DNA from 2 places in the Brucella cytisi genome. Region 1 is predicted to be linked to the other one. Evidence: predicted binding sites of a transcription regulator. Region 1 holds the regulator's gene; the other holds the start of a gene.

Region 1 (5,677 bases):
CTTCACTTTCGGTGCCTCCAGCCGTCCGGAAACCTCCGGTCTTGGTGTCGCACTGGTCGGCTCTCTCTACATGATGTTGATCGTTCTCGGCCTGTCGCTGCCTATCGGCGTCGCCGCTTCAATCTATCTGGAAGAGTTCGCCAAGAAGAACCGTTTCACCGACATGATCGAGGTGAACATCAACAATCTGGCAGCGGTTCCGTCCATCGTGTTCGGTCTGCTCGGGCTTGCTGTCTTCATCAATTTCTTCGGCCTGCCGCGTTCCGCGTCACTGGTCGGTGGTCTGGTGCTGACGCTGATGACGCTTCCCACCATCATTATCGCGACCCGCGCCGCCCTTCGCGCGGTGCCGCCGTCGATCCGCGCTGCGGCCCTCGGTCTTGGTGCATCGAAAACACAGATGGTGTTCCACCACGTCCTGCCGCTTGCCGCACCCGGCATCCTGACGGGAACGATCATCGGCCTTGCCCATGCGCTTGGTGAAACCGCGCCGCTTCTTCTCATCGGCATGGTGGCTTTCGTCGCCGACGTGCCGTCCACGCCAATGGATCCAGCGACGGCATTGCCTGTACAAATCTACATGTGGGCGAATGAAGCAGAACGCGCCTTTGTGGAACGCACGTCAGGCGCTATCATCGTCCTGCTTCTGTTCCTTGCCGTGATGAATATTGCAGCAATCATTCTGCGCCGCCGCTTCGAGCGCCGCTGGTAAACGGGAGTCGAAAGCTATGAACCTGATGACTGAACGATCTCTCGAGAAAGCCGTAGGAGAAAAGATGAACGCCAACGCCAATTCCATAAAGATGCGCGGCGACAAGGTTTGCGTATTTTATGGTGAGAAGCAGGCGCTGTTCGACGTCGATCTGGAAATCCAGGAAAAGATGGTCACGGCGCTGATCGGCCCTTCGGGTTGCGGCAAGTCTACCTTCCTGCGTTCGCTTAACCGCATGAACGATACGATCGAAGGCTGCAAGGTCGGTGGCAAGATCACGCTCGACAATGAAGACATCTACGATCCGAAGATCGATGTCGTCGAACTGCGCGCCCGCGTCGGCATGGTGTTCCAGAAGCCGAATCCGTTTCCGAAGTCGATTTATGAAAATGTCGCCTACGGCCCACGTATTCACGGTCTCGCCCGCACCAAGGCCGATCTTGAAGAAATCGTCGTGACGAGCTTGCAGAAGGCGAGCTTGTTCGAGGAAGTGAAGGATCGTCTGCACGATGCGGGCACCGGTCTTTCGGGTGGCCAGCAGCAACGTCTTTGCATCGCACGCGCGATTGCGGTGAGCCCGGAAGTCATTCTCATGGACGAACCGTGCTCGGCGCTCGACCCGATTGCGACCGCGAAGGTGGAAGAGCTGATCGATGAACTGCGCCAGAACTATACGATCGTGATCGTCACGCACTCCATGCAGCAGGCCGCGCGTGTTTCGCAGCGCACCGCCATGTTCCACCTCGGCAATCTGGTCGAAGTGGGTGACACGGAAACCATGTTCACCGCGCCGACCGAAAAGCGCACGCAGGACTACATTACCGGACGCTTCGGCTGATCCGCAACTGCGCTTCAACAGATAGACAGTGCGGCTTCCCCGCAATTTATATTACGAGGTCTACTATGCCGTCTCAGCATACCGTTCGCTCCTACGACGAGGAATTGAAGTTTCTCTCCCATAAGATCGCCGAAATGGGCGGACATGCGGAACGTATGGTCGAGCAGTCGGTCGCCGCTATCGTCAATGCGGACAATGCGCTCGCACAGCGCGTCATCTCCGACGATCTCATTCTCGATGCCAGCGAGCGCGAGATTGACGACAAGGCTGTGATGATTATCGCCAAGCGTCAGCCCATGGCTGTGGACCTGCGCGAAATCATTGGCTCGATCCGCATCTCTGCCGATCTGGAACGCGTGGGCGATCTGGGCAAGAACATTGCCAAGCGCGTTGCCGCCGTTTCGGAATCGCGCCAGCCGGTAAAGCTTTATCGTGGGCTCGAAACACTCGCTGAGCTGGCGCTGACCCAGCTCAAGGATGTTCTCGACGCCTATGCGTCGCGCTCGGTGCAGCAGATCAATGTCGTTCGCGACCGCGACGACGAGATTGATGCCATGTACACGTCACTGTTCCGCGAGCTGTTGACCTACATGATGGAAGACCCGCGCAATATTTCCGCCTGCACGCATCTTCTGTTCTGCGCAAAGAATATCGAGCGTATCGGCGATCACGCGACCAATATTGCGGAGACCGTCTACTACATCGTGACCGGCCTGCAAATGCCGGCCGAACGACCCAAGGAAGACCTGAGCCACGGTATTGTCGTGGATGAGGCGCGTAAACCCTGAACTGCAGCCGACCGGACCACACGGTCCGGCGGTTGAGAATGAGTGAATAGCGCGGCGGCACGCGGTCGATTGGGGGATTGTATCTACCGCCCGCCGAATTTGGATAGGGAAATACTGGATGTCACAGGCACCCAAAATCGCTGTGGTAGAAGACGAAGAGGCGCTGAGCGTTCTTCTTCGCTATAATCTTGAGGCAGAGGGCTACCAGGTCGATACAATGCTGCGCGGCGACGAAGCCGAGATCGCCTTGCGCGAGAACGTACCGGATCTGCTCATTCTGGACTGGATGTTGCCGGGCGTATCGGGCATCGAGCTCTGCCGTCGCCTGCGCCAATGGCCGGAAACCGAACGCCTGCCCATCATCATGCTGACGGCACGTGGCGAGGAAAGCGAACGTGTTCGGGGCCTGAGCGTCGGCGCGGACGACTATGTCGTGAAGCCATTTTCGACGCCGGAATTGCTAGCGCGCGTCAAGGCGATGTTGCGCCGGTCGAATCCGAGCATTCTTTCGCATGTGCTGAAAGTGGGCGACCTGGTTCTCGACCGTCAACAGCATCGTGTCTATCGCAAGGAAAAGGAAGTTCGTCTCGGACCAACGGAATTCCGCCTGCTCGAATATTTCATGATGTCGCCCGGTCGTGTCTTCTCACGTAGCCAGCTTCTGGATGGCGTTTGGGGACCGGACATCTATGTCGACGACCGCACGGTGGACGTCCATGTCGGACGGCTGCGCAAGGCGATCAATGTCGGTCGTGCGCTCGATCCGATCCGTACCGTTCGGGGTGCGGGTTATTCTTTCGGGTGACCGCTGCGGTCATTTCGGCGTCAGGAACTGAACTTGTCCGACCCGCCACGGTATCCGTGGCGGGTCGTTTTTGTTTAAGACCCCGCTTTGCAAGGTGCGGATCGTGCTCGCCCGATTCGCATTGCAACAACCCGAAACGGGTCTCAAAAGCACAATCTCACGCGATGTTACAAATCTGTTGTCAAAGTTGACAAAGAGCAATGGAACCGGCCTGGAAGCAGAAATTCTACAGAAGATTTGAAACGCCACAAATGTGTATGCAAAAAAAGTACAAGAAAAAGTGAATTAAGGCAGCGATATGGCGTGTATTGCGAGACTTTGAATCTCGTGAAATCAATATCTTACCTGAATTGCTAATTCTCGTTAAGGAATTATTAATATATTTAAAGGGCTTGTAGGCACATTCGCAATCTCGATTCGGAATTGTTTTAGGACTTTTCAGCGGTCTCCAGCATTGTTGGGATTTGACCTGTTGCCTTTTTTTGGCCTAAAAATTCCAAAACCTTGAATTCGATTGAGCGACTGTAGGACGTGAGATTTTGATCTTCGTCCTCTTTGACTTGCACCGCAGTCAGACGTTCGCGCGCATCATTCCAGATGTGTTCGCCTGAATGGATGACTGGATCAGTTAAGGGTCCTAATATGAGACTGAGCCATTGACGCGCGCCGCGAAGTGGAAATTGCCCGCTCTTATCGGGCTGGTGATTGCGCCTTTCGTGGTGACCGGTTGCACGACAACCGGAACCTCGGGAAAAGCCAATTCGGAAAAGACGGCGGCAAGCCACGTCAAATCCGTCAATGGCGTGAAGACCTACACCTACACCGCACGGGACAAGAATTGCCTTGAACGTGCGATGTTCTTCGAATCCAATCGTTCGAGTTCCGACGGTCTTCTGGCTGTTGGTACGGTGGTCATGAACCGTCTCGCGTCGGGACGTTATCCGGATACGATTTGCGGTGTCGTCGGTCAGAAGAACCAGTTTGCGCCCGGTGTGCTTACCCGCCAGATGAATTCCAAGGCGCTGCCTGATGTTCAGGCCGCTGCCGACGCGGTTCTGAAGGGTGAGCGTCATCCGAAGCTCAAGAACGCCATGTTCTTCCACACGGCGGGTCTGAAGTTCCCTTACAACAATATGCATTACGTGCTCGTAGCCGGTGGAAATTCCTTCTACGAGAAGCGCAATCGCGACGGTTCGCTGCAAAATCCGGTTCCGCAGGAGCCATACAATCTGGCTATGGCCTATTCGCCGCAATCACCTTCCGTTCCACAGGATCCGTCTTATGATGTGACCCTGCCACAAACCGGCCCAGTTCCGGGAACGGAACCGACCGTTCAGGTGGCACTCGCGGAAGCGGTAAAGGCTCAAAGTGTGGACCAGAACACTGGTGCCGGTCCGCAGGCCCGTGGCGAACGACTGGCACGCCATCGCGGTGTGGCTGCACCTCAGCAGGAACAGCATATGCAGGTGGCCTCCTACCAGCCGCAATTCGATACGACAGCCCCGCAGCCGACATCGCTTGGCTATGCTCCGGCAAGCCAGAAGCAGGCTGACGCCATTGGCGCGCTACTTCTGTCCCAGGACCGTCCAGAAGCACCGCTATAAGAGGCGATTTTACAATCAGATAATCTGCAACGCCGGTCTAGTTCTACCTGACCGGCGTTTTGATTTTCTGGCTGATTGTCGTCGCTTTTCGGCGAAAGTTTCAGCGATAGATCGGGCGATAGATCACCATCGGAGTGTCGTAGAAATCAACCTGATTCTGCCAGGCACGCCGGTCAGCTCTGCGATCGAGATCCAGTCGCATGAGACAGTTGGCGAAAGCGTCAGTCTTGGCCTTGAAGCCATAGCTGCGGCAGGTCTGTTCGTCGGCCGCACGACGCTGTTCAGGTGTCATGGTCACGCAGCCCGCCAGAAGGCCGCTAACGCCCAGAAAGATAAGCACTTTCTTATTCATTACTGTCTGCTTTCTCCTGCAACTGACCGCAGAATTACTATACTGCAAAGGCAGGAAAAAAGGTGGTGAAATTATGCCGTCTGATAAACTGTCGGTGATTCCATATCCAAAAAGGTCTTCCACCCATGGCTCATGAACAGCTGAACCCAGTCATCGATCCGGTGAAACTCGAACGTCTCGCGGAAGTCGCCGTTCGCGTTGGTCTGCAATTGCGCGAGGGGCAGGATCTCGTCATTACCGCACCGGTCGTGGCCTTGCCGCTGGTTCGCCTTATCGCCAAGCATGCTTACAAGGCTGGGGCCGGACTGGTAACGCCATTCTTCGCGGATGACGAAATGGCACTTGCGCGTTACGAGAACGCATCCGACGCAAGTTTCGATCGTGCGGCGAGCTGGCTCTATGAGGGAATGGCGAAGGCCTATTCGGATGGCGCTGCCCGTTTGGCTATTGCTGCCGACAATCCGATGCTCCTCTCCAGCCAGGATCCGGCCAAGGTTTCACGCGCCAACCGGGCCAACTCGAAGGCTTATCAGCCGGCTCTCGAAAAGATTGCCGGTTTCGACATCAACTGGAACATT
Region 2 (5,677 bases), on a different contig from region 1:
GGGACGTGGGCAAAACCACAATTTCCGGGAAATCACGGCCTATATATCGTTTTTTTATCGCCAGAGCAAGAATGGCTCTGAAGCTTAAGCAATATCGAGCACAATCTTGCCAATATGCCTTCCCTCCTCCATGCGCTCATGCGCGCGCCATGCATCTTTCAGCGAAAAGATCATGTCCATCACCGGGGCAACATGGCGTTGCGCCAGAAGCGGCCAGACTTTTGTCTCCAGTTCCCGTGCAATGCCAGCCTTGAAGTCAACAGGTCGCGGACGCAGCGTGGAGCCGGTATGGGTCAGGCGCTTGGTCATCAATATTGCAAAATTGGCCGTGGTTTTCGCACCGTTGAGAAAAGCGATCTGCACGATGCGGCCATCCTCGGCTGCAGCCTTGTAATTGCGGTCGACATAATCACCGCCGACCATATCGAGAATCACATCGGCGCCTTTGCCCCTGGTCACTTCCTTTACGACCTCGACAAAATCCTCTTGCCCGTAATTGACGGCGCGATCTGCTCCAAGTTTCAGACAGGCTTCGCATTTTTCCTTCGAGCCCGCCGTTGCAATGACGGTCGCACCAAATGCCTTTGCAAGCTGGATAGCCGTCGTGCCGATACCGGACGAGCCGCCGTGAACCAGAAAAACCTCGCCCTTCCTCAGCCCGCCGCGCTCGAACACATTGTGCCAGACGGTGAAGAAGGTTTCAGGGATCGCCGCCGCTTCGATGTAGCCATAGCCGGCAGGCAAGGGCAGTGCGTTAGTTTCATGCGCGACGGCATATTCAGCGTAGCCGCCGCCCGCCAGCAATGCGACCACCTGATCGCCGGTCTTGAACCGCTTGACGCCGCTGCCCATGGCAACAATGTCACCGGCAATCTCCAGTCCCGGAATATCCGATGCGCCGGGTGGCGGCGCATATTGTCCCTGTCGCTGCAGGACGTCCGGTCGGTTAACCCCGGCGGCGCGTACCCGCACCAGAATTTCACCTTCCTTGGGTTCAGGCACCGAGCGTTGAACAGGTCGAAGCATATGGGCTCCGCCCGGTTCGGAGATTTCGATAGCAGTCATCTGGGAAGGCAAGTCGGCCATTATATTCAAACTCCATTCAGATTTCTGGCCCTACGCATCGTCGCAGAAATGCCGCATGGCGGATGCAAGACGTCACGTTAGGGAAATCGTCATCGATTTTCTCAAATATATATGCGACGATTCAAGGTGTTAAATCTTTTCTGAGCCATCATTGACCACGGAGGACGGCTATGAGCGGTTTCGATGAGGATATGGTAAAGCCCCGCAATAGCGTGGCGCTAAGCGAAGAGGAGCTATCGCTGCTTTCGGTCACCGAAATCGACCAGCGCATAGCCCTGCTGCAATCCGAAATAGAGCGATTGAAGACAGAACGCCTCAAGAAAGGCGATAGCCGCGCTGCGGCAGAAGCATTGTTTCGATAGGAATGGGGTCGTCAACGGAAATGGATACCGGAGCAAAGCAGCCGGAACCATTTCCGGGCGGCGCGCTTTAGGAACAACAATCATTGATCGCAGCGATCACTCATCAGCCTCAGCACTGACAATTCGGCTTCAGACTTCGGGAATAGAGTTTTGCGCATTTACATTCAGGTTCTGGCCCTTCTCTGCGGTACAGCCTTCCTTCTCATAGCTTCGGGACTTCACGGTCTTCTATTGCCGCTGCGCGGCGGTGTGGAAGGTTTCTCAGTGGCATCGCTCGGCTTGCTCGGCACGACTTGGGCAGGCGGCTTCGTTGCCGGCTGTCTGTTTGCACCGCGCCTTGTGCGCCGTGTCGGTCATGTGCGGGCATTCGGTTGCTTTGCCGCATCGGCTGCGGTTATCGCTCTGCTTTCCGGCATCTTCGTGGATGCAACCATCTGGGTGATCCTGCGCGCCTTCACCGGCTTTTCGATGGCTGGTGCCTTCATGGTCATTGAAAGTTGGTTGAATGAGCGTGCGACCAACGAATCGCGCGGCAAGATTTTCGGCATGTATATGATGGTCAACTACGGAGCCACCATGTCCGGCCAGATGTTGGTAGCGGCAGGCGACGTACGCTCCGATCATCTGTTCATGTTAAGCGGCATATTCTTCTGCCTGGCTCTCATCCCGACCGCGATCTCCACAGCCGTCAGCCCCAAGCCGCTGACGGAAGTGCAGCTTGATCTCAAGGCGCTCTACAATAACTCACCTGCAGCTTTCGTAGGTTGCATCCTGATCGGCATTGCCAATGGCGCCTGGGGTACGCTCGGAGCTGTCTTCGGTGCGAAGTCCGGCATTTCGACCACCGAAATCGCCTTGATGGTCAGTGTCACCATTGCAGCTGGTGCCTTGATGCAGATTCCGATCGGACGCATTTCCGATCTGGTTGACCGGCGTTTTGTGCTGGCAAGCGTTGCGGCGCTGGCGGCACTGGTCGGCCTCATCGCCTTCCTCATCGCTCCGTCCAGCGGCCCCGTCATCATCACGATGACCGGATGCTATGGCGCACTTGCCTATGCACTCTATCCCGTTGCCGTCGCCCACGCCAACGATCATGCGACATCGGAAAGCTTTGTGAAAGTATCGAGCGGGCTTTTGCTGCTTTACGGCTTCGGCACGATGCTCGGACCACTGCTGGCAGCGGCGGCCATGGATATTTTCTGGCCATCCGGCCTCTTCGCCATCACCATGCTCGCGCATATTTCCATCACCGGCTATGCGTTGTTCCGTTCACGCAAGCGTGCATCCGTCCCGAAAGAAGAGAAAGACCAGTTCAAGAGCATGCCTTCCGAACGTGGAGCAACACCGGAAGCGCTGAACCTCGATCCAAGAGCTGAGACGGAAGGGTGACGGGCGCTGAAAATGACCGTCGATAAATAGAGCCGGTTAAATAGTTGAATCAATATGTTCGGCGGCTGTGTCACAGCCGCCAATACTGAATTTTGGCATCTTCGCTTTGGAATGCAAACTGCATTCACGACAAAGAAATACCAGCTCGCCAGAGCCGTTCGGTCTCCAATGTCGATGGCTTGAGACGCCTTATCAAACCGCGATCTAAGCGCGGCTTCCCTGTTAGTGACGTGTTACCTGGGATCTCAGTTTTTCAATCTGGTCCTTGAGCATAAGCTTCTTGCGCTTGAGAGATGCAACGTGCAGGTCGTCCATTGCCGGTGACGCTATGGCTTCGGAAATTTCCTGCTCCAGAGCGCCGTGCTTTTTTTCGAGCGTGGCAAGATGGGACTCGATAGCCATCATCAGATCTCCTTTGGTTGATTTCCCTTATTTACGGAACAGCGCAGACCTCGTTTGTCCGTTTACCCGCTATCCCGTCATTCGACCTGCATGAACGCCCGGCACACCTCCTGTATTCCGGGCCAAACACGCAGTCCCGGCTGCCAAGGATACGGTATATTTGTCGCATTCGACAGCCGCCGTCCATGACAGAACCATGACAGTTTGGCATGAGTTTGGTGCAAAGTCGATTTTGTCGTGGTAGCATTTTCCTGACGCGAAAAATGTGATAAGGGCTTCGCCGGAAACGGGCTGACGCCGCACCTTTTATGGTTTGGCGCGGCCCGTAAAACTATTCAACAGAACGGGGCACCGCATGTCCGATCAGGAACAGGCCGAAATCAGATTGGCCGTCGCACGACTGAAACAGGAACACGCGGATTTCGATGCTGCCATAAACGCCATGATAGCGGTTGGCTGCGACCAATTGCGCGTCCAGCGCATGAAGAAGAAAAAACTCGCAATCAAGGACAAGCTGCAGGAGATGGAAGATCGGGTGATCCCCGACATCATCGCCTGAATGTCCATAATGATCGATGACAGAGCCGGGGTTCGCCCGGCTTTATCATTTTGATATCACCCGAAACATGCACGAAAGAAGCGGAGCAGGAAGATCAATGAGCGTTACTGCCGATGTCGCCATCATCATGGGAAGCCAGTCCGACTGGGAAACCATGCGCCGTGCAGCGGACACACTGGAAGCACTCGGCATTTCCTTCGATGCCCGGATCGTTTCCGCGCATCGCACGCCTGACCGGCTCGTTGCCTTTGCCAAAGGTGCCAAGGCGGAAGGGTTCAAGGTCGTTATCGCAGGTGCGGGCGGCGCGGCTCACCTGCCCGGCATGGCTGCAGCCATGACACCGCTGCCTGTCTTCGGCGTTCCGGTCCAGTCCAAGGCGCTTTCGGGTCAGGATTCGCTCCTCTCCATCGTGCAGATGCCAGCTGGCATTCCCGTCGGCACGCTCGCCATCGGTCGCGCCGGTGCGGTCAACGCCGCCCTTCTCGCCGCCGCCGTTCTGGCGCTTTACGATGAGGCGCTTGCAGCCCGCCTCGATGAATGGCGCACTGCGCAAACGGAAAGCGTGGCTGAGCGCCCTTCAAACGAGGCCTGATATGAACAACTCCGCACTCAATTCTGCACTCAGGCCCGGTGCAACCATCGGCATCATCGGCGGCGGTCAGCTCGGCAGAATGCTTGCCATGGCCGCAGCACGTCTCGGTTTTGAAACGGTGATCCTGGAGCCACAGGCCGATTGCCCGGCAGCACAGGTCGCCAATCGCCAGATCATTGCCGCCTATGACGATCCGAAAGCGCTTGCAGAACTTGCAGCAGCGTCCGACGTCATTACCTACGAGTTCGAGAACGTGCCGGTCAGCGCTGCCGACAGGCTGGCCGAAACCGCTCTGGTCTTTCCTCCCCCGGCAGCACTTGAAGTCTCGCAGGATCGCTTTACAGAAAAGCAGTTCCTCAACTCCAGCGACATCGAGACGGCACCCTGGCGTCTTGTGGACGATGAAGAAACCCTGATTGCAGCTCTGGGCGCACTTGGCGAGCGCGGCATCCTGAAGACGCGGCGTCTTGGTTATGACGGCAAGGGACAGGTCCGCCTGACATCACTCGATGAGTCCGAAGCTCACAAGGCGATTCTCGCGATCAATCGTGCCCCGGCCATCCTCGAAGGCTTCGTCGATTTCGAGCGCGAAGTTTCGGTGATCGCGGCACGTGACCGCTCCGGCAATGTCGCAATCTTCGATATTGCCGAAAACGTTCACAAGGACGGCATCCTTGCGACTTCGACCGTACCGGCTGCCGTTTCCGAAAACACGGCCGAAGCAGCCCGTAAAGCCGCCACAAAGCTTCTGAACGGGCTTGATTATGTCGGCGTGCTCGGACTTGAGTTCTTCGTCCTGAAGGACGGCACGCTACTGGCAAACGAATTCGCCCCGCGTGTCCATAATTCGGGCCACTGGACGGAAGCGGCCTGCGCCATTTCGCAATTCGAACAGCATATCCGCGCCATCGCCGGTCTGCCTTTGGGTAACACCGACCGGCATTCGGATTGCGTGATGGAAAACCTGATCGGCGACGATGTCGAGAAGGTGCCAGCGATTCTCTCTGAAAAGGATGCCGTGCTGCATCTTTACGGTAAAAAGGAAGCACGTCCGGGCCGCAAAATGGGCCATGTGACGCGCATTCACCCCTGCGGGAAATAATGTTCATCGGGAATCCCGTTGATTCCCGATGAATCTTTGCCACCTGCCAAGAATTTCAGCTCCAGTGCCCTGAATCTGCGGCTCAGGAGTTGACATTTGCCTGAAACCTTGTGTATTTCGGCCAACCCTTCGGGCATCTAACAGTGCCTGTAATCAATTGGCGCCTCGAGCGCCTGTTTTTATGA

The links. Region 1 encodes PhoB, which activates phosphate uptake and scavenging genes when phosphate is short. Its sites were predicted from a motif close to TGTCATNNANCTGTCAT; they were not measured.
Positions count from the first base shown of each region.
Region 2: the regulator PhoB is predicted to act here: its motif matches at 3,425-3,441, upstream of AAE521_RS25860 (YdcH family protein).

Region 1 is NZ_JBCAUP010000013.1:158,176-163,852, reverse strand. It holds gene pstA (phosphate ABC transporter permease PstA) at 1-712, shown strand, start outside; gene pstB (phosphate ABC transporter ATP-binding protein PstB) at 777-1,550, shown strand; gene phoU (phosphate signaling complex protein PhoU) at 1,616-2,338, shown strand; gene phoB (phosphate regulon transcriptional regulator PhoB) at 2,457-3,143, shown strand; gene AAE521_RS14620 (cell wall hydrolase) at 3,800-4,747, shown strand; gene AAE521_RS14615 (hypothetical protein) at 4,848-5,099, opposite strand; gene AAE521_RS14610 (aminopeptidase) at 5,225-5,677, shown strand, end outside.
Region 2 is NZ_JBCAUP010000045.1:1,934-7,610, forward strand. It holds gene AAE521_RS25840 (NAD(P)H-quinone oxidoreductase) at 85-1,089, opposite strand; gene AAE521_RS25845 (DUF1192 family protein) at 1,257-1,448, shown strand; gene AAE521_RS25850 (MFS transporter) at 1,599-2,837, shown strand; gene AAE521_RS25855 (YdcH family protein) at 3,060-3,242, opposite strand; gene AAE521_RS25860 (YdcH family protein) at 3,595-3,798, shown strand; gene purE (5-(carboxyamino)imidazole ribonucleotide mutase) at 3,896-4,390, shown strand; gene AAE521_RS25870 (5-(carboxyamino)imidazole ribonucleotide synthase) at 4,392-5,492, shown strand.